One region of the Roseibium album genome, then DNA from elsewhere that is predicted to be linked to it. Evidence: predicted binding sites of a transcription regulator. Region 1 holds the regulator's gene; each other region holds the start of a gene.
The links. The regulator PhoB, encoded in region 1, activates phosphate uptake and scavenging genes when phosphate is short. The targets are predictions, from matches to a motif close to TGTCATNNANCTGTCAT.
Positions count from the first base shown of each region.

Region 2: a site for PhoB is predicted at 4,811-4,827, ahead of ACO6TI_RS17975 (RNA degradosome polyphosphate kinase). Genes of this name have one in related genera too.
Region 3: a site for PhoB is predicted at 2,627-2,643, ahead of ACO6TI_RS25550 (UDP-2,3-diacylglucosamine diphosphatase). Genes of this name have one in related genera too.
Region 4: a site for PhoB is predicted at 2,599-2,615, ahead of ACO6TI_RS02425 (esterase-like activity of phytase family protein). Genes of this name have one in related genera too.

Region 1 covers NZ_OZ247583.1:2,875,556-2,882,813, reverse strand. The annotation lists gene ACO6TI_RS13370 (vWA domain-containing protein) at 1-1,388, shown strand, start outside; gene phoB (phosphate regulon transcriptional regulator PhoB) at 1,478-2,176, opposite strand; gene phoU (phosphate signaling complex protein PhoU) at 2,246-2,944, opposite strand; gene pstB (phosphate ABC transporter ATP-binding protein PstB) at 2,976-3,773, opposite strand; gene pstA (phosphate ABC transporter permease PstA) at 3,785-5,134, opposite strand; gene pstC (phosphate ABC transporter permease subunit PstC) at 5,134-6,606, opposite strand; gene ACO6TI_RS13340 (substrate-binding domain-containing protein) at 6,694-7,258, opposite strand, start outside.
Region 2 covers NZ_OZ247583.1:3,940,893-3,948,150, forward strand. The annotation lists gene ACO6TI_RS17950 (amidohydrolase family protein) at 179-1,018, shown strand; gene purN (phosphoribosylglycinamide formyltransferase) at 1,046-1,693, opposite strand; gene purM (phosphoribosylformylglycinamidine cyclo-ligase) at 1,690-2,772, opposite strand; gene ACO6TI_RS17965 (AI-2E family transporter) at 3,012-4,097, shown strand; gene ACO6TI_RS17970 (DnaA/Hda family protein) at 4,109-4,789, shown strand; gene ACO6TI_RS17975 (RNA degradosome polyphosphate kinase) at 4,899-7,109, shown strand; gene ACO6TI_RS17980 (Ppx/GppA phosphatase family protein) at 7,111-7,258, shown strand, end outside.
Region 3 covers NZ_OZ247583.1:5,561,224-5,568,481, reverse strand. The annotation lists gene ACO6TI_RS25560 (OmpP1/FadL family transporter) at 417-1,679, shown strand; gene ACO6TI_RS25555 (SDR family oxidoreductase) at 1,744-2,523, opposite strand; gene ACO6TI_RS25550 (UDP-2,3-diacylglucosamine diphosphatase) at 2,690-3,493, shown strand; gene ACO6TI_RS25545 (glycosyltransferase family 4 protein) at 3,490-4,539, shown strand; gene ACO6TI_RS25540 (threonine/serine dehydratase) at 4,670-5,695, shown strand; gene ACO6TI_RS25535 (protein phosphatase CheZ) at 5,841-7,058, opposite strand; gene ACO6TI_RS25530 (MFS transporter) at 7,189-7,258, shown strand, end outside.
Region 4 covers NZ_OZ247583.1:525,830-533,087, reverse strand. The annotation lists gene ACO6TI_RS02445 (pyridoxal-phosphate dependent enzyme) at 1-247, opposite strand, end outside; gene ACO6TI_RS02440 (ArsR/SmtB family transcription factor) at 399-731, shown strand; gene ACO6TI_RS02435 (arsenate reductase ArsC) at 754-1,254, shown strand; gene ACO6TI_RS02430 (multidrug effflux MFS transporter) at 1,263-2,462, opposite strand; gene ACO6TI_RS02425 (esterase-like activity of phytase family protein) at 2,692-4,911, shown strand; gene ACO6TI_RS02420 (cytochrome b) at 4,996-5,490, opposite strand; gene ACO6TI_RS02415 (antibiotic biosynthesis monooxygenase family protein) at 5,490-5,897, opposite strand; gene ACO6TI_RS02410 (methyl-accepting chemotaxis protein) at 6,416-7,258, shown strand, end outside.

The DNA of each region.
Region 1 (7,258 bases):
TTCATCCCATTTCCGCCGCGGGAGGGGCGGCGATCGGCGGCAAGCTCAATTCTTTGTCTCCGCGCGGAAAGACCCCGATTACGGAAGCCTTGCGCCTTGCCGCAGAAAAGCTGACGGGACAGGAAGACGACAGGACCATTGTTCTGGTCAGCGACGGAATTGAAACCTGCGAGGGCGATCCGTGCGCTCTGGCCGAAGCATTGCAAAAATCCGATGCCGGCCTCAAGATCCATGTTGTCGGATATGGTGTGGACGCAGACGCACAGAAGCAGTTGCAATGCGTGGCTGAAAAGGGCGGCGGCGCCTACTTCCCGGCCAACGACACATCAGGTCTTGTCGAGGCACTTTCACAAGTTACGGAAAGCATCGCCACACAGGAGACCATCGTTGTTGAGGCACCGGAAGTCACCGAGGCAGCCGACACAATTCAGTTGCAGATTGCAGGTCCCGGCACGATCCAGCTGAAGCTCGCCGACTGGGTGAAAATGCCGAAGTACTGGAAGATAACGAACCCGGAAACAGCCGACGAGATTGCAAAGGTCACAGAAGACAGCGTCTCGGCGATGCCCGGTGCCTATCAGCTGGTCTGGAGACATCTTGAACACGGTGCCCAGGAAGTGACACTTCCCGAGGTGGTCTCAGTGTCATCCGGACAGACGACCGAGGTAGCAATCGATACCGGCCTTCAGCTCGTGCCACCCACTGGCGAGGACAAGCCCTATTACTGGCAATTGCTCACCAATGACAGCGATCTTGAGAACAGTTTCCGCAAACGGGAACCTGCTGCCTGGTACTGGGTCTGGGACGCTGTTCCGGTTCCTCCTGGCGACTACACTCTGATCGTGCGCCAAAGTGAGCATGACCATGCGGAAGTCAATCTGGGTCGGATTTCGCTGGACAAGGGTAAGCTCACTCAGATTGCGCTTGACCAGGGGCTGAACCTTAGCTGGAACGCGGACTGGGACCAGATTTATTATCTCAAAGTCACGGATGCGGCCGGCAACGAAACCAAGTTCGACGGACAGGGCCCGATTTTTCTGGCGCCGGGCACTTATGATCTGGCGCTCAGGTTGACCGAGCACAATCACAGCGAAGCCGATTTCGGAACAATAACCGTATCCGAAAAAGGCTTTGTCGACGCCAAACTGACCTCCGGTATCAAGTTCGACACCCAGATCCCGGGTGAAATCAAGGTGACAGCCAAGAACCTGGATTCGGGCAAGGAAGCCAGCATCAGCTGGAGCGGTTCATCCAGCAACCGCTGGCCACCGATGCCCCTGGGAGCCGGACGCTACCAGATCGACATGCAGATCAAGGGCTCGGCACCAATGACGATCGTCCCCGAGGTAACCATCAAACCCGGTCAGTTCATCACGGCGAAGATGTGAGACATCGAACCGGTCTTAAAAAAAGCCCGCCATTCGGCGGGCTTTTTCATTATTGGAGCTTCGCCCGAAGGGGCCTGTCCTGGAACGGATCAGCCGGCGACCGAGAACTGGTCATTGAAGGCGTAACCGGCACCGCGGACCGTGCGGATCGGATCCTTGGCCTTGCCCTTGTTGAGCGCCTTGCGCAGGCGCCCGACATGAACATCGACCGTGCGTTCATCAACATAGACGTCATGACCCCAGACACCGTCGAGAAGTTGTTCCCGGGAGAAAACGCGGCCGGGCGATGTCATGAGAAACTCCAGAAGCCTGAATTCGGTCGGTCCCAGATGGACTTCCCTGGTATTCCGGCGCACACGGTGAGTTTCGCGGTCCAGTTCAATGTCCCCGGACCGGAGCATGGTCGAAACGACTTCCGGACTCGCCCGGCGCAGAATGGCCCTGACACGCGCCATCAATTCCGGGACGGAGAAAGGTTTAACGACATAGTCGTCTGCGCCCGTGGACAGGCCCCGGATCCGTTCTGCCTCCTCGCCGCGTGCCGTCAGCATGATAACCGGGAGGCGCTCGGTGTCTTCGCGGGCGCGCAAGCGCCGGCAAAGTTCGATTCCCGACAATCCCGGCAGCATCCAGTCAAGCAGCAGAAGATCCGGCTGGCTTTCACGCAGGCGGATTTCCGCTTCGTCCCCGCGAATGCAGGATTCCACCTGATATCCCTCTGCTTCCAAATTGTATCTCAAAAGAAGGCTGAGCGGTTCCTCGTCTTCAACGATAAGCACCTTCGGCATTCATTCTCGCTCCGATATTGTCGGCCGGCAAAAGGACGCCGGCCGGGTATTTCCCGCTAATTCCGACGGCTAAACGGCACCGGTTGTTTCATCGAGTTTTGCGCGGTCTTCAGGAAGGCGGTCACCCGTGACCATGTAGTAGACGTTCTCGGCGATATTGGTTGCATGGTCGCCAATGCGCTCGATGTTCTTGGCGCAGAAAAGCAGGTGCACGCACTGGGTGATGACCCGCGGATCTTCCATCATGTAGGTGAGCAACTCGCGGAACAGGGAGGTATAGATGGCATCGACTTCTGCATCCGCTTCCTGTACCCGCCGGGCTGCCTCGGCGTCGCGGCGCGTATAGGCATCGAGGACCTGTTTCAACTGACCCAATGCGAGCTCGGTCATGTGCTCGACACCAATGGCAAGTTTTTTTGATTTCAGATTGCTGTCGATGGCAATGGCGCGCTTTGCGACGTTCTTGGCAAGGTCGCCGACACGTTCCAGATCGTTCGCAATACGGCTGGCAGCGGTGATTTCACGTAGGTCCTGCCCCATGGGCTGGCGAAGTGCGATCATCTCGATGAGTTTCATCTCGACCTCCTGATGAAGGGCATCGAGACGTTCGTCGTTCTCAATCGTCGATTTCGCCAGCTCGTGATCCTGTGTGACGAGTGCGGACACCGCGTCGGCAAACGCGCGCTCCGCCAGGCCACCCATCTCGGCGACTTTTCCGGCCATTGCCGTCAGTTCTTCGTCATATGCCGAGACTGTATGTTCAGACATCCTGTGTCCCCTTCAGATTTCGGTAATTCGATTAGCCGAAGCGGCCGGTGATATAGTCCTGCGTACGCTTGTCTTTCGGATTGGTGAAGATGTCCTGCGTTGAACCTTCCTCGACCAGAATTCCAAGGTGGAAAAATGCCGTACGCTGCGAAACACGGGCCGCCTGCTGCATGGAATGTGTCACGATAACGATGGTGAAATTCTCGCGCAATTCGTCGATCAGTTCTTCGACTTTAGCCGTTGCGATCGGGTCAAGTGCCGAACACGGCTCGTCCATCAGGATCACTTCCGGACTGACGGCAATCGCTCGCGCAATACACAGACGCTGCTGCTGACCTCCGGACATCCCGGTACCGGGCTCATCCAGACGGTTCTTCACCTCTTCCCAAAGACCGGCTTTTTGAAGACTGGACGAGACAATATCGTCGAGCTCCGCCTTGTTCCGGGCAAGACCGTGGATCCGTGGGCCATAAGCGATGTTGTCGTAGATGGATTTCGGGAAAGGGTTTGGCTTCTGGAAAACCATTCCGACCTTGGCGCGCAACTGCACGGGGTCGACTTTCGGATCATAAATGTCTTCGCCGTCAATCCTGATCGAGCCTTCTACGCGGCATATGTCAATCGTGTCGTTCATCCGGTTGATCGTGCGCAGGAATGTCGACTTTCCGCAGCCGGACGGCCCGATGAACGATGTAACCGATCGCGGCTGAATTTCTATGTCGACGTCTTTAATGGCGTGCGTATCACCGTAGTAGACCTGCACCTTACTGGCGGAAATCTTGCTTTCGGTCATCTCAATCGCCTGTTCAATGTTCGCCATCTCGTTCATCAGATCGTTCCTTACCAGCGGCGCTCAAACCTGCGGCGCAGGATGATCGCGAGAATATTCATTGAGAGGAGGAAGATTAGGAGGACAACAATACCGCCCCATGCTTTTTCATAGAATGCAAAATCCGCTCGCGCCGCCCAGGTGTAAATCTGAGCGGGCATTGCCGAATTTGGATCAGTGAAGCCGGCAATCAGGCCTTCAGGGTAACCGCGTGCGACGAAGCCGACCATACCAATAAGAAGCAGCGGTGCTGTTTCGCCAAGTGCCTGTGCCAACCCGATGATCGTGCCTGTCAGAATTCCCGGCATCGCCAAGGGCAGCACATGATGGAAAATCGCCTGCATCTTGGATGCTCCGACACCCAGCGCAGCATCACGGATGCTCGGCGGAACCGCCTTGAGAGACGCTCTGGTCGAAATGATGATTGTCGGGAGCGTCATAAGCGTCAGAACAAGTCCGCCAACGATCGGAGCCGACTGCGGCAGATGCATGAACTGGATGAACACGGCCAGACCCAGAATGCCGAACACGATCGATGGAACAGCGGCCAAATTCGATATGTTCACTTCAATAAGGTCCGTAAACCTGTTTTGAGGTGCAAACTCTTCAAGATAGATTGACGTTGCCACACCGATCGGGAGCGACAGGAACAGCACGACCAGCATCATGAAGAACGACCCGACCACCGAGGCACCAATACCGGCAGCGCCCGGATTATCCACGCCGGAGTCGGCTCCAGTGATGAAATTCCAGTTGAACACCGTCTTGATAACGCCGGCATCAACCAGAATATCCACAAGGTCCAGGTCGGCTTTCTGCAGGAACCGGCTGTCTGTCATGTTCTCGCGAGTGACGCGGCCGTTCATGTAACCGTCAACTCTTGAAGACGCCGCGAGTTCGAAGCCCACGGTATCGCCAAGCTTGTCCTGATTGGCCGTGAAGTATGTCCTGATCGTGTTTCCAGGTTTGCCGACGATGCGCTCAATAGTAGCGGCATCAAAAGGGACACTGACACCGCTCTCCTGCAGCTGGCCCTGAAGCGCTCCGATAAAGATCTGCTCATAGGCCTTTGTCTTGAAGAGCTGGCCTTCGGCTTCGTCGAATTGCTCCTGCGTCAGACTGAACTCAACTTCAACAATCGTCCTTGAAAAGGCGGGAATGCCTTCACTGATAATCGTATATGCAAGAACCACCAGGAAAAACAGGCCGATTCCAATCGCAGCAACGCCATAGGCCTTGAACCTCTTTTCGGCGGCATTTCGCTTACGGGTCAGGTCATCAACTTCATAGAGCGACTTGGACTTGAAGGGCAGATCTGCCGGCATTTCGGCAACCTTGGGAGAAATCGTTGTATCGGTCATCAGTCATACTGCTCCCGGTATTTGCGCACGATGTAGAGCGCGAAAATGTTTAGGCCAAGAGTTACGATAAAAAGGGTCATGCCAAGGGCGAACGCCACAAGCGCGACTGGAGAAGCAAAATCCGCATCACCAGTCAGCTGACTGACAATCTTGGCTGTCACTGTGGTCATTGCTTCAAAAGGATTGAGGCTCAGCCGCGCTGCCGCCCCTGCTCCGAGAACCACAATCATGGTTTCACCAATGGCGCGCGAGGCCGCCAGCAGGATGGCTCCGACAATGCCCGGCAGGGCTGCCGGCAGCACGACCTTTTTGACCGTTTCCGATTTCGTTGCGCCGAGACCGTATGATCCGTCGCGCATAGCCTGCGGAACCGCGTTGATGATGTCGTCCGACAACGAACTCACGAACGGGATCAACATGATGCCCATGACCAGACCGGCTGTCATCACCGCCGTTCCGGCTTTCATGATACCGAAGCCATTGTCGCCGAACACCGACATGAGAAGCGGACCTACAGTCAGCAGAGCGAACAGGCCGTATACGATGGTCGGGATACCTGCAAGGATCTCCAGCAGCGGCTTTGCGACAGCGCGTACCTTGGGGCCCGCATATTCGGACAGGTAAATCGCGGCGAACAGCCCGATCGGTACAGCCACCGCAAGAGCCACAAACGAGATGTAGAATGTACCCCAAAGAAGCGGAATAATGCCGAGCTCGGAAGATCCGCCGCGACCGGAGAAGCTTGGGGACCATGTCAATCCGAAGAAGAAGTCAGCGGCAGGGTAAAGCTTGAAGAATTCTATGGTGTTGAACACGAGCGATAAAACGATACCGACGGTTGTCAGGATCGCTATGGACGCCGCCGCAATCAGAATTGCCTGCACGCCTTTTTCAACGGTGTTCCGCGCTCTGAACTGTGCATTGGTTTCCCTGAGAGCCCAAAGAGCGCCGACAATTGCAACCAGGATTACGGCAATTGTCATATAGAAATTGCCTGCAGCGGCCAGAACCCGATAGCGCTGCGCAGCACGCAAGACGGGCTGTGTGATGTCGGAAGTAACGATCTGGCCGGCTTCCTTGAGGCGCGCGGTGACGTCGTTGAAGTCTGCGCGGGCGTTGCGGGCGAAATCTTCCGTTATGACATCGGAGGCAACAGCATTATCGAGACCGCGCGCAGCACGGCGCACTTCAGCCAGGACGAGCCCGCGGGATGACCCTTCGCTGATCGCACTGTCCGGGATCATCGCCGAAATATCGCTGTTGACGTAAAACGGCTGCGCAAGCAGCCAGGCAATCAGGAGCAGAAAGGCGGGTACCGCAGCCTTCATTGCTACGTTCGCCCCGTAATAAGACGGAAGGGAGTGCAGCGCGGAACGCACTCCCCCGGCACTGGACATGGCTCGCGCCCGCCCGAGAACATACCCAACCACGGCTATGGCGAGTACGATCAAGATGAGCCAGAACAAGGACATTTGCTCCCCCGGGAAAGCTTTAAAAAGGTCCAAAAAGGAAAAAGGGGCGGCGGAATATGCCGCCCCGAATTTCGAGCAGGGACTCGATTACTTCATCGTTTCTTCGTTGGAAACGGAAGCCTGAGTGGCTGCCAGTTCCGGATCGGAAACCAGACCGTAAGTGGCAAGCGGGCCGTCTGCACCAGCAATTTCATCGGCGATGAAGAACTGGGCGTATTCCTTCAGGCCCGGGATAACGCCGATATGCGCCTTCTTGACGTAGAAGAACAGCGGACGGGAAACCGGATACTCGCCGGAAGCGATGCTCTCGGTCGTCGGCGCGATTCCGCCCATGGTGGCAACCTTAAGCTTGTCGGTGTTGTTCTCGTAGAACGCCAGGCCGAAGACGCCGATGCCATTCGGGTTGGAGTCGATGCGAGCGAGAGTTTCAGTGTAGTCGCCATCGATGTCAGTGGACTTGCCGTCTGCACGAACATCGATACAAGCGTCCTCAGCATCGTCTTCAGACATGCCACTGTCTATCATGGCCTGCAAGGCGCCAGTGGCTTCACAACCAACGGCCAGCACCTTTTCTTCGAACACTTCGCGGGTGCCGTGCTTGGTACCCGGGATGAATGCTGCGATTTCAACTGACGGAAGATCGGCATTGAAG
Region 2 (7,258 bases), 1.1 Mb from region 1:
TTTTCGAATGCAACTTATGAAGGGCGAATTAATCCAAATTATGATAATGGGTATAGAAAAATCGATATTTTAGGATAAGTTCTGACAGAGTGCTGGTGAAATGAAAGGTCAGTTTATGCCCGGATCGTGCTTCAGATATTTGTTCCCGGTATTTGGTGTCATATCCTTGATGCTCTCCTTGACGACTGCGAACGCTGATGGTGACCACGAGGCGATCGGAGAGGATGTCTGGAAGCTGCCGTTGTTCGATGCGCATGTGCACTACAAGGAACCGGCGTGGGATCGATATCCGGTCAAGAGCATTGTCGAGCTCATGGACCAGAACGGTGTTGCCATGGCGCTGGTCTCTTCGACACCCGATGAGGGCACGGTCATGTTGTGGGAATATGCACCCAACCGGATCGTCCCGGAGTTGCGCCCCTATCACGGTGCTGCCGGATCTTCCAACTGGACCAAGATGGATGGCATGGACAGCTATCTGGAAGAGCGACTTGAAAGCTATCCGCATGAAGGCATTGGTGAATTTCACATCCGCCAGCTTGATACCTCGGACGAGGCACTTTTCCGGAAGATCATTGCGATGGCGAAGGAACGGGACATCTATCTTCATGTTCATTCCGGCACTGAGCCGATCCGCTGGCTCTACGGACTGGACCCCGAAGTGAAGATCATCTGGGCGCATGCGGGTCTTGGATCACCTGCGCCGGAGGTTTATGCGTTGATGGATGAATTTCCGGAACTGCTCGCCGACACATCCCTGCGCGAGTACAATATTCTGGGTCGCGGTGAGACGCTCGATCCGCAATGGCTTGAAATCATTTTCGATTTTCAGGACAGGTTGATGATCGGCAGCGATACCTGGGTCAACAGCCAATGGGACAGCTATTCCGAGATCATGACAACGAACCGGCTCTGGCTGTCAAAACTGCCGCGGGAAGTCGCCGAGAAGATCGCCTACAAGAATGCCGAAAGGTATTTCGGTCGCGAAATCACGATGGATCAGATCGGCAAAAAATAGGCCCTGGCCACAAGGGTGCTGGTCCTCTCAGGGCCAGATAAGCTCCGCTGAATTGTTGTTTTCAGCACCTGTGACGACCCGTGCTCCGGTCACCTTCGTTTTGCCGGTTGCAACGAGTTCCAGCGCCTTCGGGTAAATCTTGTGCTCGACGTCAAGCACGCGCGCGGCGAGCGTATCGGGCGTGTCATGATCGAGAACCGGGACGGCGCCCTGTACGATGATCGGACCATCGTCCATTTCCGCCGAAACGAAATGAACCGTCGCGCCATGAAGCTTTACGCCTTCTTCCAGCGCGCGTTCGTGAGTTGCCAGTCCCTTGAAGGAGGGAAGCAGAGCCGGATGAATGTTGATCATGCGGCCCGACCACGCGTTGACTAGATAGGGTGTCAGGATGCGCATGAAACCGGCAAGAGCGACAAGATCGATCCTGTGCTCTTTCAGGACGTCGTCGATTGCTTTTTCAAACGCCTGCCGGTCTCCGGCAAAGTCTTTGTGATCGACAACTGCCGTCGCGATACCAAACTCGGCCGCACGTTCAAGCCCCTTGGCATCCGGCCGGTTGGAAATGACCAGCGTGATTTCCGCGGGATAGGAGGGAGCCATGGCCGCCGAGATCAGAGCACCCATGTTCGAGCCGCGACCCGAAATCAGGACGGCTGTACGCTTGCGGTTCATGCCGACAGGCCCAGGGAATTGTCAAAAAGAACCGGTGCGTCACCCTCGGCCTCTATCCTGCCGATCCTAGTCACGCGCTCCCCTTCGTTTTCCAGTACTCTGGCGACGTCATCTGCTTCGTCGTCGGCAACCACGATCACCATGCCGACACCGCAATTGAAGGTGCGCAGCATTTCCTTCTCCGCAACACCACCTGTTTTGGCGAGCCAGGAAAAAACCGCGGGTGCATCGATGGAAGAAAGGTCGATCCGTGCCGAACAGTTTTCCGGCAGGACGCGAGGAAGGTTTTCAGGCAGCCCCCCGCCGGTGATATGCGCGAGCGCCTTGATGCCGCCGGTTTGTTTCAGGGCGGAAAGCAAGGGTTTGACATAGATCCGCGTCGGTTCCATCAGGACACTTCCGAGCGTCTTGCCGTTCTCGAACGAAGCCGCGTCGGACCAGGAAAGTCCAGCCAGTTCCATGATCTTTCGCACCATGGAATAACCGTTGGAGTGAACGCCGGAGGAGGCCAGGCCCAAAAGCACATCGCCTTGAGCAACATCCTTGCGTGGCAGGATTTGCCCTCGTTCGACGGCACCGACGGAGAAACCAGCAAGGTCGTAGTCGCCTTCCTTGTACATTCCGGGCATCTCGGCGGTCTCGCCGCCGATCAGGGCTGCACCTGCCAGTTTGCAGCCGTCCGCAATCCCGGCCACGACATCGCTCGCGATGTCGACATCAAGTGAACCGGTCGCAAAATAGTCGAGAAAGAACAGCGGTTCGGCACCCTGGACAACAAGATCGTTGACGCACATGGCAACCAGGTCGATCCCGACCGTTCTATGTTGGCCGGTTTCGATGGCAATTTTCAGCTTGGTGCCAACACCGTCATTCGCCGCCACAAGGATCGGATCGTCGAAGCCGGCGCCCTTGAGGTCGAACAGACCGCCAAATCCGCCTATGTCACTGTCCGCACCTGGCCGTGATGTTGCCTTGACAAGGGGTTTGATACGATTGACCAGCGCGTTGCCCGCGTCGATGTCGACGCCGGCGTCGGCGTAGGTCAGACCATTGCTTCCTGAAGGCTTGGAATGGCTCATGACAGCTCCAGTCTGGTTTTCCATGTGCTCGCTGACGGCGTGCTTGAATATCCCTGCCGCGCATACAGCCTTGCAGCGCTTTTCACAAGAGCTGCCGGATGTCTTCAACGTCAAATACGCCTCTTGACCGGACAAGGTCGCTCAACCTATGTGCAAGGAGGACTGAACCCTGTTCCGAATTATGTATCGTGCCGCGGACTTTCCGAAACGCGTCAGATTTCTCGTTGGGAGGAAATTTCATGACTTTGCGCCGTCAGGTTCAATTCTGGTTGATCTCCCTGCTTGTTTCCTGCGTGTTTCTCTACATTTTTTCAGGCGTTCTGCTGCCCTTCGTTGCCGGTATGGCCGTGGCATACCTGCTCGACCCGGTCTGCGACCGGCTTGAGAATCTGGGAATGAGCCGCCTTTGGGCGACGCTGACCATCTTGCTGTCTTTCATTTTTGTCCTGGCGCTGTTCTTCGTCCTGCTGTTGCCTGTCCTTGGCAACCAGCTGGCAGCCTTTCTGGAAAACTTCCCTGACCTTGTTCGGCGTCTTCAGGCGCTGCTTGCGGAATACTTCCCGGCCAATCTTGCCAGTCTGGCCGGATTGTCGCCGGAGGACCTGCAATCCTCCATGACCGATCTGCTCGGGCAGGGGGCGTCCTTTATCGGCAAGCTGGCGCAATCCATCTGGAGCGGAGGTCAGGCCCTTCTGTCCATCCTGTCACTGTTCGTGATCACGCCGGTGGTTGCCTTCTATCTGCTGCTGGACTGGGATCATATGGTAGAGCGGATCGACGGCTGGATCCCGCGCGATCACCTGGGGGAAATTCGCGGCCTTGCAAAGGAAATGGACGGAGCGGTCGCCGGATTTGTTCGCGGTCAGGTGTCGGTCTGTGTCATCCTCGGGTTCTTTTACGCGGTATCGCTCGCCTTGGTCGGGCTCAATTTCGGTTTGCTGATCGGCATGGCGGCAGGGCTTGTGAGTTTCATTCCCTTTGTCGGAGCGGCACTCGGCTTTGTGTTGTCTGTCGGCGTTGCACTGGTGCAGTTCTGGCCGGACTGGCCGTGGATACTTGTGGTGGGAGCTGTGTTTGCGGTCGGCCAGTTCCTGGAAGGCAATGTGCTGCAGCCAAAACTCGTCGGCGAAAGTACGGGGCTGCATCCGGTCACCCTGATGTTTGCCTTGTTCGCCTTCGGATCTCTCTTTGGATTTGTAGGGATGCTGATTGCCGTTCCCGCTGCGGCCATGATCGGGGTGCTTGCACGTTTTGCTCTGAGGCAGTACCTAGCAAGCCCGGTTTACAAGGGTATCGGCCGTACGAAGACGACAGCCGAAGAGTAAGTGACACGATCATGGCGGAACCTCCGCGCCAGCTACCGTTAGAGCTACCGCACGAAGCTGCTCTCACGCGCGACGACTACTTGGTGGGCGTCTCCAACAAGGCGGCATTCGAGCTGCTTTCGCGGTGGCCTGACTGGCCGTCACCTGTCGTGGTCCTTGCCGGGCCGGTGGGGTCGGGAAAAACGCATCTGGTCCGCGCGTTTCAGGATGAAAGCGGGGCGTCCGTGATATCGGCCAGGGAGCTTGCGGCGGATGTCGTGGAAGACCTTTTGGTAGCGCCCGCCGCCGTGATTGAAGATACGCATCTCGGTGTCAATGACACTGCACTCTTTCACCTTTTGAATGCTTCGCGGCAAGCTGGCAAAAAGGTGCTCATCACCAGTAGGACGTGGCCGGCGAGCTGGAAGATCACGTTGCCTGACCTCATGTCGCGCCTGCGTGCGGCGACACCGGTGGAAATTCTGGAACCGGACGACGACCTTTTGCGCCGCGTGCTCGTCAAGCTTTTTGCCGACCGGCAGATATCGGTTGATATCGGCGTTGTGGACTATCTTGTCGTCCGCATGGAAAGATCACTGGAGGTGGCGATGCAGGCGGTGCAGGCCATTGACCGGGAAGCTCTGGCCGGTCGTGTGAAGATAACCAAGCCGCTTGTTGGCCGGGTATTGGAAAATGTGCATAAAGGCCAGTGAGTTGTTTGCTTGCGACAATGGTGTCATTTGCCTGCCGCTCACGCCGTGTTACTCAATCTGCATGCATTGAGACAGAGATCGCCGGAAGCGGGGGCGAAGGAAAAATGCCATGAATGAAACGACCGATCTTTCAGACATTCTTTCCGCTTCCTCGGATCTGCGCGGTGTTGAAGACGAGATGCCGGAGGAAGATCTGGCGAGGTCGCCTGCCAGGTTCATGAATCGGGAATTGTCCTGGCTGCAGTTCAATCTGCGTGTTCTTGAAGAAGCGATGAACAATCGCCACCCGTTGTTGGAACGGGTACGGTTCCTGTCGATCTCGGCGAACAATCTGGATGAATTTTTTATGGTCCGCGTCGCGGGCCTGCGTGGACAGCAGCGTGCCGAGGTTACCAATCTTTCCGATGACGGCCTGACCCCCACCGAGCAACTGGAGAAGATCAGTGCCGCCGTGCGTGATCTTCAGGCATCGCAGCAGCAGATTTGGGGTGAAATCCGCAGAGAGATAGCTGCGAAGGGAATTGAAATCCTTCTGAGCGACGCCTTGACCCAGGCGGACAAGACCTGGCTTCAGGAGTATTTTCTGGCCTATGTCTTCCCGGTGCTAACGCCACTGGCAATCGACCCCGCGCATCCGTTCCCCTTTATCCCGAACCTTGGTTTTTCAATCGTGTTCGAGCTGGTGCCGACGTCCGGCAGCCGCGGAATGATTGCGTTGCTCAGAATTCCCAACCAGGTCGATCGGTTCGTCCGTCTGCCGAATGGTGGCGATGGAGCCGCCCGCTTCATTGCAATCGAGCATGTCGTGAGCATGTTTATCGGCCGGCTGTTTCCCGGATATGAAATTCGAGGCAAGGGCGCCTTTCGGGTCATTCGCGATAGCGATCTTGAGATCGAAGAAGAAGCCGAGGACCTCGTTCGCCTGTTTGAAAGTGCGCTGAAGCGCCGTCGCCGCGGGTCCGTCATCAGGCTGGAAATCCAGGAAACGACCCCGCCGGCTCTGCGGGAATTCGTTGCGGACGCATTGGATGTCAGCGAAAGCGAGATTTTTCTGGCCACCGGTTTGCTCGCGTTGAACAACCTTTCTCAAATCGTCGATCTCGAGCGCCAGGACCTCAAGTTCGAGCCCTATACGGCGCGGTTTCCCGAGCGCATTCGCGAACATGGCGGCGATTGTCTGGCGGCCATTCACCAGAAGGATATCGTGGTCCATCACCCGTATGAATCCTTCGATGTGGTGGTCCAGTACCTGCGGCAGGCCGCGCGCGACCCGGATGTGGTTGCCATCAAGCAGACGCTCTACCGAACCTCAAACAACTCGCCGATCGTCAAGGCCCTGGCAGAGGCCGCCGAAGCCGGCAAATCGGTTACGGCACTTGTCGAGCTGAAAGCCAGGTTCGATGAAGAAGCCAACATCAAATGGGCTCGCGACCTGGAGCGGGCAGGGGTTCAGGTGGTATTCGGCTTCATCGAATTGAAAACGCACTCGAAACTTTCCATGGTAATCAAGCGCGAGCACGGCCAGCTGAAGACCTATTGCCACATCGGTACGGGCAACTACCATCCGATTACGGCGCGGATTTATGAGGACCTTTCCTTCTTCACCGACGATCCCGGAATTGCCGAGGACGCGGCCAGAGTTTTCAATTTCATCACCGGTTATGCCGAGCCGGAAGAACTCAACCACCTCCTCGTGTCACCGGTAAACCTGCGGCGGCGCATGCTTGAATTGACCGAAGCCGAGATCGAACATGTCAGGCAGGGGCGTCCTGCCCAGATCTGGATGAAGATGAACTCGCTGGTCGATCCGGAGATCATCGATTCGCTCTATCGCGCAAGCCAGGCAGGGGTGCAGATCGACCTGGTCATCCGCGGGATCTGCTGTCTTCGGCCTGGCATCGAAGGCCTGTCGGAAAACATCCGGGTGAAATCCATCGTCGGCAGATTCCTGGAACATTCAAGGATCTTCTGCTTCGGCAATGGTCAGGGGCTGCCGTCGCCTGAGGCCCACGTCTATATCGGTTCGGCCGACCTGATGCCGCGAAACATTGACAGGCGTGTTGAGGTGCTGTCTCCCCTGATGACGCCGACCGTGCATGAACAGGTCCTTGATCAGATCATGGTTGCCAACCTGAAGGACAATCAGCAGAGTTGGCGCATCCGCTCGGATGGCAGTCACGAGCGTATCGAACCGGGGCCAAACGAGGAACCGTTCAACGCGCATAGATATTTCATGACCAATCCATCGCTCTCTGGCAGGGGCAAATCCCTGAAGAGCGATCGTCCGAAGCCGTTTCTGAAACGGCAAAAACGAGGATAGCATGACAAGCCAGTTCAAGCCTGCACGCGGCCGGCTCAATGGGACAGGACCGGTGGCGGTCGTGGATATCGGCTCCAACTCGGTGCGCCTTGTGATTTACGAACGCAAGGCGCGCACGCCCACGATGCTGTTCAACGAAAAGCTTCTGG
Region 3 (7,258 bases), 2.7 Mb from region 1:
CGGTCTGCACCGGTCACCGGGGCACGAGTTTAACGGGCTGTCCGATTAATTGACAGTGTGTCAGCGCCTAGGTGTGATCTGGCAGGGCCTCTGCCGTTGGGGTATGTGTGGCAATGCAGCAACGTTCACGGAATTAGTGACGTTAAAGGAAACCCGTTGTCGTTTGCCTATTCTTTGTGCATTTTTGCGAGGCTGTGTCGTTCCCATGACATAGACCCCTGGAACAAGACCTATTTACCTACTTTTACCGAATTCCCGAAGCGTGTTTGTCGAAACAGTAGAATATTTTGCACTGCAACATGAAAATACATCGCCTCAAGACGGTAATTTCTAAGCTTGCAACTGAACCCTGTCTTGGAAATCCTATCCTTCGAAAAATGATTTCCTCCATTTGGAGGGGGATGGGAGAAAACACCATGACATGGGCTAATAAAAAGACGTTTCTGTTTGCTTCCACTGCTATTGCTCTTTCCATAGCGGCAAGTGGGGCACACGCGGGGGCCTTCGCGATCCGCGAGCAGAGTGCATATTTTCAGGGGACATCCTTCGCGGGATACGGAACGTCGGGCGAGACGATTTCGGCGATGTACTGGAACCCGGCCTCCCTGATCGGTGCTCAGCAGGGCTGGAGCATGGAGGCACATGGATCGCTGATTATTCCGAATTCCGAAATCAACGGCACGCTGACCGGCGGCGCGGTCGGAACATCCTCGATCGGTAGTGGTGATATCGGTTTGGACGCCTTCGTGCCGGCGACCTACATTTCCTACAGACCCGATGACAAGTGGGTCTTCGGTGTCGGTATCAACTCACCGTTCGGACTGACGACAAAACCGAACCAGAACTGGGCGGCCCAGTTCTATTCCCGCTCTTCAAGAGTGTTCTCGATCAACGTCAATCCCAACGTTGCCTACAAGATCAACGACATGTTTGCCGTGGCGGTCGGTTTCCAGGTCCAATATCTGGATGTCAGCCTGAAGTCGGCGGACGCGACGTCCGGCGCAGGCTTTCCCAGATCCAACGAAATCTCGGGAGACGGGTTCGGTGTCGGCGTGACGGCAGGTGTCACAATCAAGCCGATCGAGGGCACAGAGATCGGTATCGGCTACCGGTCAGGTGTCGGGCATGACCTGAGTGGGCAGCTTTTCGCGGGCGGCACGAGGGCGGGCATCAATCTTGGCGTGGTAACGCCGGATATGGTGAACATTTCCGCCAAGCAGAAGATAACCGACAAGATTCGCCTGCTCGGCACGGTCGAGTGGACCAACTGGAGCCGCCTGAAATCTCCCGTCGCGACCTCGTCCATTACCGGTTCGGCGCTCACCACGCTTCATTTCAACTATGATGACGGCTGGTTCTTCTCCGTCGGTGGCGAATACGACTACAACGACAAACTGACATTCCGTGCAGGTCTGGGCTATGAAATCTCTCCGATTGACGAGGCCATTCGGTCAACCCGCCTGCCGGACAACAATCGATGGTGGCTATCTGCGGGTGCAAGCTACAATTTCAGCAAGCACATCGCTTTCGATCTTGGCTTTACCCATATCATCACGGAATCGACGGGTATCAACATCGACTCGAGCCATCAGGACTTCAATGCTGCATTCGGCACCTACAAGGCCGATGTCGACAGCAACGTGAACATTCTCTCCGCATCGCTTCGCTACAAGTTCTGATACGGTGATGAAACACGCAAAAGGGCCGGGAGTTTCCCGGCCCTCTTTGTTTTTCTGGCAACGTTCAAAACGCGGCTGGGTAGAGCCCGCCATCCATGAGGATGTTCTGGCCGGTGATATAACCGGCATGCCGAGAGCACAGGAATGCGCATGCCTGTCCGAATTCGGCTGCATTGCCGAAGCGCTGCGCGGGAATTTCGGCTGCCTGCTGAGCGCGAATCTCCTCCAGGCTTGTTCCGGTCTGCTGGGCGGCACGATCAAATCCACCCTTCAGCCGATCCGTATCCATCTTGCCCGGCAGGAGATTGTTGATGGTGATACCGGATGGGGCAAGCTGGCGGCAGACGCCGGCCAGAAATGCCGTCAGGCCGGCCCTTGCTCCGCTCGAGAGGTCCAGCCCTTCGATCGGCATTTTCACCGACAGCGAGGTGATGTTGACAATCCGCCCGAAGCCGCGCGCCCTCATGGCAGGTGTGACTGCCTGGATAAGTTCGATCGGCGTCACGAAATTCTGGACCGCACCTTCCAGCAGTGATTTGCGGTCAAGTTCCGTGTAGTCGCGTCTCGGTGGTCCACCATTGTTGTTGACGAGAATATCCGGCTCCGGACAGGCTGACAGGAGAGCCTGTTGTCCTTCCGGCGTCGACACATCCGCGGGCACACTCACAACGGAGACGCCGTACTTTTCCGTCAGGGCTGTGCGCGTTTCTTCCAGAACCGCTTCGTTGCGGCCGTTGAGGACTATGTCACAACCGGCTTCGGCAAGGGCTTCGGCGCAGCCTCTGCCCAGGCCGCGGCTTGATGCACACACGATCGCTTTTTTACCGTTCAGACCCAGATCCATAGCTTGTCTCCACTTTTGCCGTCGAACCAGATGTGCGCCGACCGGCAGGAATATTGATCAATCGGGTGTGGAGTTCGGGAACTCCACGGCAAGTCATCTTGCCTGTCATAATATTGATACCTGAATCGCGTCTATAGCGCTTCTGAAGGGAATGTGGAGAAATACCATGTCTGCTGCAGAGACGTCGCGTCACTACCGGGCCCTGTTCATTTCAGACGTTCACCTTGGCACTCGCGGCTGTCAGGCCGAATTGCTGCTGGGATTTCTGAAAGATCATGACGCCGAGACCATTTATCTGGTCGGCGACATTGTCGACGGCTGGCGCCTGAAACGGTCCTGGTACTGGCCGCAGCTTCACAATGATGTCGTGCAGAAAATATTGCGCAAGGGCCGCAAGGGTGCGCGGATTCACTACATTCCCGGCAATCACGATGAATTCCTGCGCAACTTCATCGGAACTCACTTTGGTGGTGTGGAAGTGGCGGACAGCTTTGTGCATGAAGCCGCCAACGGCAAACGCTACCTCGTTATTCACGGTGACCAGTTCGATGTCGTCATCCGGCATGCCAAATGGCTCGCCTTTTTTGGTGACAAGGCCTATGTGACCGCGCTCGGAATCAATACGTGGATCAATTTCCTGCGCCGCCGTATAGGCCTGACCTACTGGTCCTTGTCAGCCTGGGCGAAGCTCAAGGTCAAGAACGCCGTCAGTTTCATCGGCCGTTTCGAGGAGGCGCTTTCCGGTGAAGCGCGCCGGAAGGGTGTTGATGGCGTCATATGCGGCCATATTCACCACGCTGCCAATCGGGATATGAATGGTATTCACTACATCAATACCGGTGATTGGGTGGAAAGCTGTACAGCTGTCGCCGAACACCACGACGGGACGTTTGAGGTGATCCGATGGGTGGACAAGACCCAGGACGGGATTGCACCGGCCAAAGCCAAGGAAGCGCCGGTCGCAGCATGAGTTCCATCCTGATCGTGACGGATGCCTGGCATCCCCAAATCAATGGCGTTGTCAGGTCTCTTGAGCGTACCGCGGAAGAGCTTGCGGCAATCGGCACAAGGATCGAGGTTCTGTCGCCGCAAGCTTTCAGAACGCTCCCATGTCCGACCTATCCGGAAATCCGTCTTTCGTTGACACATCGGGGTATTGTCCGGCGCAAGATCCGGGAATTCGACTGCGAGCACCTGCACATCGCGACAGAAGGCCCGCTTGGCATTTTGGCCGCCAGCGTCGCGTGCAAGGCAGGGATGCCATTCACGACCAGTTATCACACGCGCTTTCCGGAATACGTATCGGCACGCCTTCCTGTTCCCCTGTCGTGGTCCTACAGATGGTTGCGCAGGTTCCACAATTCGGGATGCGGGTGCATGGTGGCGACCGGGTCGCTGGAAAACGACCTGCGGGCTCGCGGATTTGCAAACCTGATGCGTTGGTCCCGCGGGGTTGATGAGGATGTGTTCAAGCCGTACGAGGGGACAGTCCTCCCAGCAGATCTGCCGCAGCCGGTATTCATGTATGTCGGCCGTGTTTCGGTTGAAAAGAACATCAAGGCTTTTCTGGACCTGAATTTGCCGGGGTCCAAGGTCGTCGTCGGGGGTGGGCCGCAACTGGAAACATTGCGACGTGACTATCCTGGTGTTCATTTCACCGGAGCCAAAACCGGTGAAGACCTGGCACGACACTATTCCGATGCCGATGTATTTGTCTTCCCGTCGCTGACGGACACGTTCGGCAACGTGCTGCTGGAAGCTTTGGCATGCGGTGTCCCCGTGGCGGCGTTTCCGGTGATGGGGCCGATTGATGTCATTGGTGATACGGGGGCCGGAGTTCTGTCTGAAAACCTTCAGGAAGCTGCCGAAGCCGCATTGGAGATCCCGCGGGATCATTGCCGGAAAATTGCCATGAACTACACCTGGGCAGCGAGCGCCCGGCAATTTCTGGACAATTGCATCGAGGCCCGCGACCGGCATAACAGCTTGGAAAGAGATGCCAGGGCTGCCGAATAACGTCTTCCACCGATACCTTCGCATGGTGGTGACCGGATGTGTCACCGGAATTATGTTGGGGTTGTATTGAGTTGACTTTAAATCCCATTTAGTCATCGGGGTGGAACGAGTTTTTTCAAGGTGGATGCCAATGACCGATGCCGTTGTTCAATCTAGCTCAGCCGAGATGCAGAACCTTTCAGGCAAGGCGGTCACTTTCGAGGACGTCGAACAAGCGGCCGGCCGCATCAGGGGATACGCCGTGCGCACACCCTTGTTGCAGCACCCGGCACTGGACGAGCGGGCAGGGGCAAAGGTCCTGGTGAAACCGGAAAGCCTGCAACGAAGCGGGTCATTCAAATTTCGTGGCGCCTTCAATTGCCTTAACCTCATACCGGAAGAGGAACGCACGAAGGGTGTGGTCGCGTGTTCGTCGGGCAATCACGCTCAAGGAGTGGCGGCCAGTGCTCGCATTCTGGGCATCTCCGCGACGATCGTGATGCCGGCTGATGCCCCAAGGGTCAAACTTGATCGTACCCGGGATTTTGGGGCGAAGGTCGTTACCTATGACAGGGCACACGAGGATAGGGACAGGATTGCCGCGGCGATTTGCGCGGAAAATGATGCGACATTCGTGCATCCTTTCAACGACCCGGCGGTGATTGCAGGACAGGGAACCGTCGGTCTTGAATTTGCACAACAGGCTGATGAACTGGGTCAGAAGCTCGATGATGTGCTGGCTTGTACGGGCGGTGGCGGACTTTCCAGCGGAATAGCGCTTGCGCTCGCGTTCAAATCTCCTTCAACCCGGTTTCACACTGTCGAGCCGGAGCTGTTCGATGACTACAAACGGTCGCTCGAAGCTGGTGTCCTCTTGTCGAATGCCGCCAGGTCCGGATCGATCTGCGACGCGCTGCTTTCGGAAACTCCCGGAGAAATCGGTTTTTCCATTCTGAGCCAACTTGCCTCTGAGGGCCTGACAGTGAGCGATGAGGAAGTGCTGGAAGCGGTTGCCTTTGCTTTCAGGGAACTGAAGCTCGTTGTTGAACCCGGCGGTGCGGCAGCGCTCGCAGCCGTTCTATCCGGGAAACTTCCAGTGGAAGGCAAGACAATTGGTCTCGTGATAACCGGCGGGAATATCGATCCGGACATGTTGTCGAGGGCATTGTCGCGCTGACAATTGGATTGCAGCCTGGATCCGTACGGGCTTTGCCTCAAGAGATTGAAAAAACGAAGCTTTCTTGCCGTTTTCTTAAGCGTCACCTGAACGAAAAAGAGCGCAGCTGCCAGCTGCGCCCTTGTTCAGTGATCCGGAAATGAAATCAGTTGAAGAGGGCCTGACGTTCGGCTTCGGAGAGTTGCTGAAGAGGATCGGTGGCAGCATCGCCTTCCACCGCGGCTTCGTCTTCCGCCGCTTCCTCGGTCAGCTCCCAGGTTACGTCGGCCTCCGCCTCAGCTTCGTCGTCCACCACAGCTTCGTCTTCGGTCACGTCGACTTCACTGTCGAAGAGTTTTTCGATAGCGGCTTCGTCCAGCATGGCATCCGGATCCGCATTTGCAAATTCGTCAACTTCGTCAACCGGATCTTCGTCTGCGGGGTCTTCGTCTATCGGTTCTTCTTCAACAGGCTCTTCGTCGACCGCATCCGCAGGGGCTGACGCAAACATGTCGTCGATGGCTGCAGCGTCCATCGGCTCATGGCCTCCGGCCATGATCGCGTCGACATCGGTTTCAGTGGCCGCATCATCGTTCTCGGACGTAGCGGATGTTTCGGACGTGACGTCCATACCGGTTTCTTCCAAGGCAGCGTCGAACACGTCGTCGCTGACGGACATCAGTTCATCGACACTGTTCTGGCACACACCACGACCGGAACTTTGAGGACCGTTCAGAAGATGGGCATCCGGGCGCGTATCGACCGGACCTGCAGTGTCTTCGGCCTCCATCTCCTCGATACCCCAGATGCCGATCATCAGGTTGATGCGGCTTTCCAGGTAGCGCAGCACCTGGACAACCTTGTTCGTGCGCTGGCCGGTCAGGTCCTGGAAGGAACAGGCCATGAAAATTTCGGTGGCTTTCGCATCGATTTCATCACATGCGGCACCGTCGGCCCCGTTTTCCCGCAGCACCCAGGCCTGTTCCTGGATCTGCTCCGCAGCTTCCAGGATCGACTGGGTCGCGCCTTCGGTCTGCGTGACGATCGCGTCGAGTTCGTGAGATGCATCGACGAAACGGTTGCTTTCGTCACCATCGTCTTTGATGTTGGCAATCTCGGCCTTTGTCCGTTCGATGGCCTCGTGCATCTCGGCGATATCCAGACGGATCTTGTCGAGATCGGGTACCGTGCGTTCCCGGGTCACAACTTTCTCAAGCCGGTGAATCGCACCAAGGATCTCCGTTGTTTCCGGAGTCTTGTGTCGGTTCAGATATTCCTTCAGAAACCGACGCCCGCGATCGGATTCCAGCAGGGTCTGTTCGAGAGTGTGATATTCGGCGTCGCCGATCAACTCTGGCTCTTCCTGAATTGTTTCCGTTTTCATATGGGCGCGATTCTCAACTTGCCTAAGGATCGTGTGTTGCCGTAACACGGACAACTTCCCTTCGATCGTAGGGTGAAAATCGTTAACATCCCTTTATGCCGGCGTGGCCTGGAGCCTTGACAATGAACTTATGACAAAAATATTCAACAGTATTAGCGCACGGGTTGCTGCATTGTTTGCATGCCACTTTTTCGCGTTTG
Region 4 (7,258 bases), 2.3 Mb from region 1:
CATAGGCTGCGCCAAGTGCCTTGAAACTTCCCAGTCCAAGACGATTTCGCTCGTCCTTCACGTAAAGGGCGCCGACCCCAAGCTCCAAGGCAAGTTCGGAGAGGTTCAACAGCGGAGAGGGTTCAATTCCCGTAACGTCGGCAAAGAACTCCCGCTCCGGGCCCGGTGATTGCGAAATACTGCCGGCCGCGAATCCCGGTGTGTTTTCAAGTCCTCTACCGAGCCAATTGTTCGCGAATGTTTTCATGATTTCCCTTCCGTCGTCCGACAGCGCAGATCAACAGTTCGGACGCAGGAAAACAAGCCTGTTTGCGCAATGAGGGATCCGGATACCGAAAGTTCGATCAAATGGCGATTCTTTGCTTGCTGTCCGCAAAAGAATCAATATATCATGATTTATGGATATAAATGAAGCTTTGAGTGCCTTCGGTGCGCTCAGCCAAAAGACACGTCTGGATGTTTTCCGGCTTCTGATTAATGCAGGTCCGGAAGGCATGAGCGCGGGTGATATCGGTGAAGCGCTGGGTGTTCGCCAAAACACCATGTCGGCCAACCTGTCTGTTCTCCTGCAGGCCGGGCTGGTTCGAAACGAACGTGAGGGACGCTCGATCCGCTACTACGCGGATATGGATGGAACGAAAGAATTGCTGACTTATCTTGTGGCCGATTGCTGCGGTGGCCACCCTGAACTCTGCGCGCAGGTGATGGAGGCCATTGCCTGCCGGAAATAGCGAATAGTACCTGGAGGGAATGATGTCCAACGAAGTCTTTAATGTCCTCTTTCTGTGTACCGGAAACTCGGCGCGGTCAATCATGGCAGAAGCGATATTGAACCGGGATGGGAAAGGACGTTTCAAGGCCTATTCTGCTGGATCGAACCCTGCCGGCTTCGTCCGGCCGGAAGCATTAACGCTCTTGGAGAAACTCAATTTCAAGACTGAAGACTTCCGTTCAAAGGACTGGTCCGAGTTTGCCGGGCCTGGGGCACCTGAAATGGATTTCGTCTTCACCGTCTGCGACAATGCAGCGAAGGAAACATGTCCTGTCTGGCCGGGACAGCCGATGTCGGCACACTGGGGCGTTCCTGATCCGGTGTTGGCCAAAGGCAACGAAACCGAAAAACGATTGGCCTTCAACGAGACATTCCGCATGCTCAACAACCGGATCGCAATTTTCATCAGTTTGCCGATGTCCTCGCTCGACAAATTGTCGCTCAAGGAAAGACTGGACGAAATCGGAAAATCCTCCGCCTGAGGACGTCCTCAGGCGGGAGCATTGCCTTCCTGTTGCGGACGCAGCGTCAACAGAGCCAATACAAAGGCAATGAAGGCGCAGGTTGCAACAGCGCCGACCAGCGGCAAGGCGGTGCGGTCAAAGAACGGGCTGCAGATCAGAATCATGAGGCCGCCGGCAACCATCTGAAATGTTCCACCAAGCGACGATGCCATGCCGGCGTGTTCTCCGTGCTCCTCCAGAGCCATGACCATTGTCGGAGCGATGACCAGTCCGAGGCACGAATTGCCAAGGAAAAACATGGCCATCAGTACCGGCAGATCATCGAGACCCAGCCAGACGAGCGCAAATAGCGTCGAGGTTGCCGCGGCAAATCCGCAGACCGCCCAGAATGCAACACGGCCCATACCGTATTTTTGACCGAGATCGGCCGCGAATTGCGAGGCGGCGAAAAAGCCTACTGCATTGACGGCGAACACCAGGCTGAATTCCGTCGGCGTCAGGGCGTACTGGGTCATGTACACCATGGGCGCTGAGGCGATGAAGACGAAGAAGCTGGCCAGCGCGAAACCACCGATCATCGTCAGGCCCAGGAACCTTGCATCTTTCATCAGGTAGACGGTGCTGCGCAGCAAGGCGGCTGCATTTATCGGGCTGCGCCGGTCCGCGGGAAGTGTTTCGGGAAGCCGGAGCGCTGTCAGGACCATTGCGAGCAAGGCGATCAGCGCGAGGGCGCCGAAGATCATGCGCCAGCTTGCAAGGGAAATGATGAAACTGCCGGTCAGGGGCGCAAGCAGCGGCGAAATGCTGATTACGAGCATCACCAGAGCCATGAGCCTCGTCGCCTGCGTGCCTGTATGCAGGTCCCGGACCACCGCGCGCACGATCACCATCGGTGCAGCAGCCCCGAGTGCCTGCACGAAGCGACCAAGGGTCAGCATGGAAATGTCAGTCGCCATGGCACAGATAACGGAACCGGCAATGAAGACCACGAGCCCTACGAAAATGGGCGGTCTGCGGCCGAGCCAGTCCGCGATCGGTCCGTAAATGAGCTGTGCGAGACCGAAGGCAATGAAATAGACCGTGAAGGTCATGTGTGCTCCGGCGTCATCCGTATTCAGATCCTGAACGATCTGGGGTGTCGCCGGAAGATAGAGATCAATGGCGAAAGGACCAACGGCGGCAAGCAGCCCCAGCACCAGGGCGGCGCGGACAAATCCGATCTGCATGAGAATATCCGAAATAGAGAAGCGCGCGTTTTGCGCGAGAAAATGCAAGGGTTGCAACGTGAGAGAATTCCGGTGTCTTGTCCAGCTTTTTCTGGAAACCTCACCCTGGAAACGCTGCATATCTTATTCGTGAGCTTGTCACACAACCTTCATGCGATTGTCACTTTTTCTGTAATGAGGCCAACTAGTTTTCGCGCACCTCAACCCAAAACATATGGGAGCTAGTGCAATGTCGGACCCTCGCGGACGTTTTCTGAAAAGCGTCAGCCTTGCTGTTCTGTGCGGTCTTGGTGCCGTGTCAGCAGCGCAGGCGGAGTTTTTCGAGCGGATCAATACCTACCCGGTTTACAAGACCCTGCCGGACGGTGTCGACCAGGCGACCGAGACAGTAGCCGAAATCATTTCTGCATCGAAGGACGGCCGCACGCTGGCGTTCACCGACAGTCCCGGTGAGGCGATCGTCTTCGTCAACGCGGGCAACCCGCTGAACATTCAACCGATCGGGCGGGTCGATCTCGGTGGTGAGCCGACATCCGTCGCTGTTGGTGAAAAGGCCGCCTATGCCGGGGTCAACACCAGCGAGGACTATGTCAATGCATCCGGCCATCTGGCCGTGATCGGGCTTGATGGCATGGACGTCATCGCCAGATGCGACACCAACGGCCAGCCGGACAGCGTTGCCATTTCGGCGGACGGCAAGTATGCCGCGATCGCGATCGAGAACGAGCGCGATGAAGACCTGAATGACGGTGTCATGCCACAGATGCCCGCCGGCCACCTTGCGATCTTCGATCTTGACGGCAATGGCGCGCCGACCAATTGCGATGCGGTGCGCCTTGTCGACCTGACCGGTCTTGCCGGAACCGCGCCGTCAGATCCGGAGCCGGAATTCGTTTCCATCAACTCCAGAAACGAGGCGGTCGTGACGCTGCAGGAAAACAACCATCTTGCGGTAGTCGACCTTGCCACGGGCAAAGTTGTCGCAGACTTTTCCGCCGGTGTTGCGACGGCAGAAAATGTTCCTGTCAAAAAATCCCGGATGAGCGATGCCTCCGGGAGCAGCGAGAACGTTCCACGCGAACCTGATGCGGTTGCCTGGATCGATGACGAGCGTTTCGTCACTGCCAATGAAGGCGACTACGAAGGCGGTTCGCGCGGCTTTACCATCTGGAGTGCCAAGGGCGACGTTCTGTTCGACAGCGGCAACCAGATGGAGCATCTGGGCATGTCACACGGACATTACCCGGCAAAGCGTGCCCACAAGAAGGGAACAGAGCCGGAAGGTGTTGCTGTCGGCAAATTCGGCGGTGAGACCCTGATATTCGTCAACTCGGAGCGCGGCAACTTTGTTGCCGTGTACAGGGACACGGGAAGTGAGCCGGAATTCGTCCAGTTCCTGCCGACCCATGTCGGCCCGGAAGGATTGCTTGCCATCCCGGGGCGCGATCTCTTCCTGGTCGCCAACGAAGTTGACAGCGCGGAAGACAATGTTCGCTCGCATATCACGCTCTACAAGTTCGGCGCTGAATCTCCGGCATATCCGTCCGTCGTTTCCGACATGGATCCGGAAAAGGGAGCCCCGATCGGCTGGGGTGCGATCTCCGCGCTGGCTGCCGATCCGTCCGACGCCAACAAGCTCTACGCGGTGAACGACAGTTTCTATGACGACGGCCGGATATACACCCTGGACATTTCCGCCAAACCGGCAAGGATCACCTCTTACACCACCGTGACCGGCTTCAATCAGGAGAGACTGGACCTGGAAGGCATTGCAGTCGCACGGGACGGCGGGTTCTGGCTGGCCTCGGAAGGCCATCCGAAGAACGAACGTGGCCATCTTCTTTTGAAAGTCGACGCCGATGGCGCAGTTCAGGAAGAAATCACGTTGCCACAGAGCCTGATCGACCAGCAGAAGCGGTTTTCGTTCGAAGGGGTCGCTGAATTCGAAATGGACGGACAGAACCTCGTTGCCGTCGCTGTCCAGCGGGAATGGAACGATGATCCGAAGGGTCACACCAAGATCGGGATCTACAACCCTGCCGACAAGTCCTGGGGTTTCGTCCACTATCCGCTCGACACGCCGAAGAGTGCTGCCGGTGGCTGGGTCGGATTGTCCGAAATCGTCTCGCTCGGTGACGGCCGGTTCGCGATCCTTGAGCGGGACAACAAGGGTGGCGAAGATGCCGCAATCAAACAGGTCACTGTTGTATCGCTAGAAGGCATCACGCCAGCCGCACACGGCGAAACCCTTCCGATCCTCAAGAAACGACTTGCGATGGATATACTTCCTGCCCTGGCGCAAGGAAAAGGCTGGGTCCAGGACAAGCCGGAAGGCCTTGCGGTGACTGCAGGCGGGCGTCTGATCCTGGTTACCGACAATGACGGCGTCGATGATGCTCCGGGCGAAACCCAGCTGATCGATCTCGGACCTGCGTCACGGCTGAACTAGACCAACGGCGCCTCATCCAGAAACTGAAAACAAGCCCGGCTGTTCTGACAGCCGGGCTTGGCACTTTTTAACCGCTGACGCCTGTCATGAGGGGCTTTTCGCGCTGGTCTTCCGGAAATGCCAGATCGCTGCCCCCACGTGAAGCGCGGTCAGTGCAGCAAGCAGCAACGCGGCCATGTGATGCAGATTGCGAGGCGGCAGATCCTGAAAGACGACAAGACCCTGAAGTGTCCCCTCCCGTATAGACGGGAAAGCTCCTGACAATGCGATCATGCCAGCCCCACTTGCCAGCAGGGCGAGTGGAACCAGACGCAGAAGTCCGTGCACGATCCTGCTGACCACCTTCTGAAGCCGCGATGAAACCGGATAAATGGGTTGCGGTGCGCCGCGTTTGAACCAGATCAGGACGCGGAGCAGCGTCAGCAGGCCGGCAGCGATGCCGCATCCCAAATGAGCTTGCAGAAGGGCAAGGGAAAACGGTTCAGTCCTCGTCATAGCGAAGCCGGAGGCAAGCGCTGCCAGAACAAGCACCGCGATTGCCCAGTGCATCAGCCGGTCCTGCCTGAAGTTTCCCGACATCACTCGGTTTCCTCATCTGTCCGGATAACCCGATAGAGAGCTGCATGGAAAACAGTATTCCGGGCATCCGTGTCAACACTGGTGTTGCGCATCTTGCCGATAGCTGCCTGGAAGGCTTCGGGGCTTTCCCAGATGGCAATGTTGATCAACTGAAATCTGGCAGCCGGTGCAAGTGCCCGGTGCAGCCGCGTTGAAATGTACCCGGGCTGCTGACAAAGGAAATCACGTGACTTTTCCCAGAATTCGACAGTCGTGTCGATCTGGTCCGCGGGGACCTCAAAGACATTTATCAAGGTGACAGGTTCGTTTGTTTTGAGATCAGCGGCAGTTGCGGCTGTTCCCGCGAAAAAGCCGGCAAGGATCAACAGGGCCAGAATGAAAGATTTGAAGTCCGGGAATTTCGGCATGCGTCGCTCCATAATATAGCAAGCTATTAATATTATATAGTATGCTATCTATCTAACATGCAAGAGGTGACCTTTAAAAAGTGTTTTCGGCTTGATGTTTCGCCACCTGAGTGTGCCTTTGGTAAGGGATGACCAGGCCACTCGCGGGGCAAGCGGAGAGGATGGCCGCGAACATCAAGTCCTTCAGGCCCAAGGGGTGAGTCACATGAACGAGCCTCTCTCCCGGGAAGTCTCCTGTAGCAATGCGCCGCGGCCTGTTGAATTCGTCGTAACTGGAAGAGGAGGGATTTCCGGACAATTGGGGGGCGTAATCTCCGGGTCGCAGAACGCAGCAGCTGACACAAAATCGGAAAAGTGGCCAGACCCTGTTCCTGAGTACACTCAATCGCCAAACTGACTGAACGAATTCAACAATTTAGATTCGAAGTTCATCATTTGGCGGTCCTGTTTCGAATTTATTGGGAATTTCGACCTAGGTTTTCTCTCAATTCGTTCCAAAGCGATTCGGGAGACATCCATTGACCATCCGCAAGAGACTGTTCATCCTGGTGATCGTTCTGACGGTACCGATTGTCGCCTGTGCGGGCTGGATTATCCAATCGGCCTACAAGGACCTGGCGCGTGACAGTGCAAAACTTGAGGGCCTTCCAGCTCTTCAGGCTGTGTGGGCCGATGCCGTGATGGCGGATGGCACCTTGCCGAACGACGTATTGGCTGCCTATCCCGCCTGCGCTCCCGATGAGCAGGCAAAAACACCTGCGAAGAAGCTCACCCAGGCCAATCGACTGATCAATTGCATTGGTGACAAGTCCGGCGTTCGTGCGAACCGGTCTCAGGAAGCGAACCTCCTTGCAGAACTCGTCTCGGGACAACTTTCGGATCTTGTGGTTCGGGTCAGTGCCGTTGTCCGCAACAGCGAAAATGTTGCCGCTAAGACCGAACTCAGCCATTCCGACACGATGTCGGTTCTTGTTGGCGCCGGTCAGTTCAAAGTACTCGCGGACCAGATCAGCAGCCTGACCAGAACAGAAATGCATGAAGGAGCAGAAGGTGATGAAACGCCATTCGGCAAGGCAGGGAAGGCTTTCCGGCGAGCGAATGGCGGTTTCCAGGGAGAACTTGCAAGCGTTGCCCGCGACGTCGGGCAGGGCGCAGACGGCACGGCGCTTGATCTGACCCCTTTGCAAGATCGTTACGGTGCCTTTCTTGCTGCCATGAACGACCTGCAGCAGGTCAGTTTGGCGGATCTTGAAACACGGCTTCAGGCAATGGTCACAGAAGCCAAGACCCGGATGTGGGGAGTTGCCGGGGCTCTCGGTATTGTCTTTGCGCTTGCATTTGCCGTTGCCTGGCACTTCAGC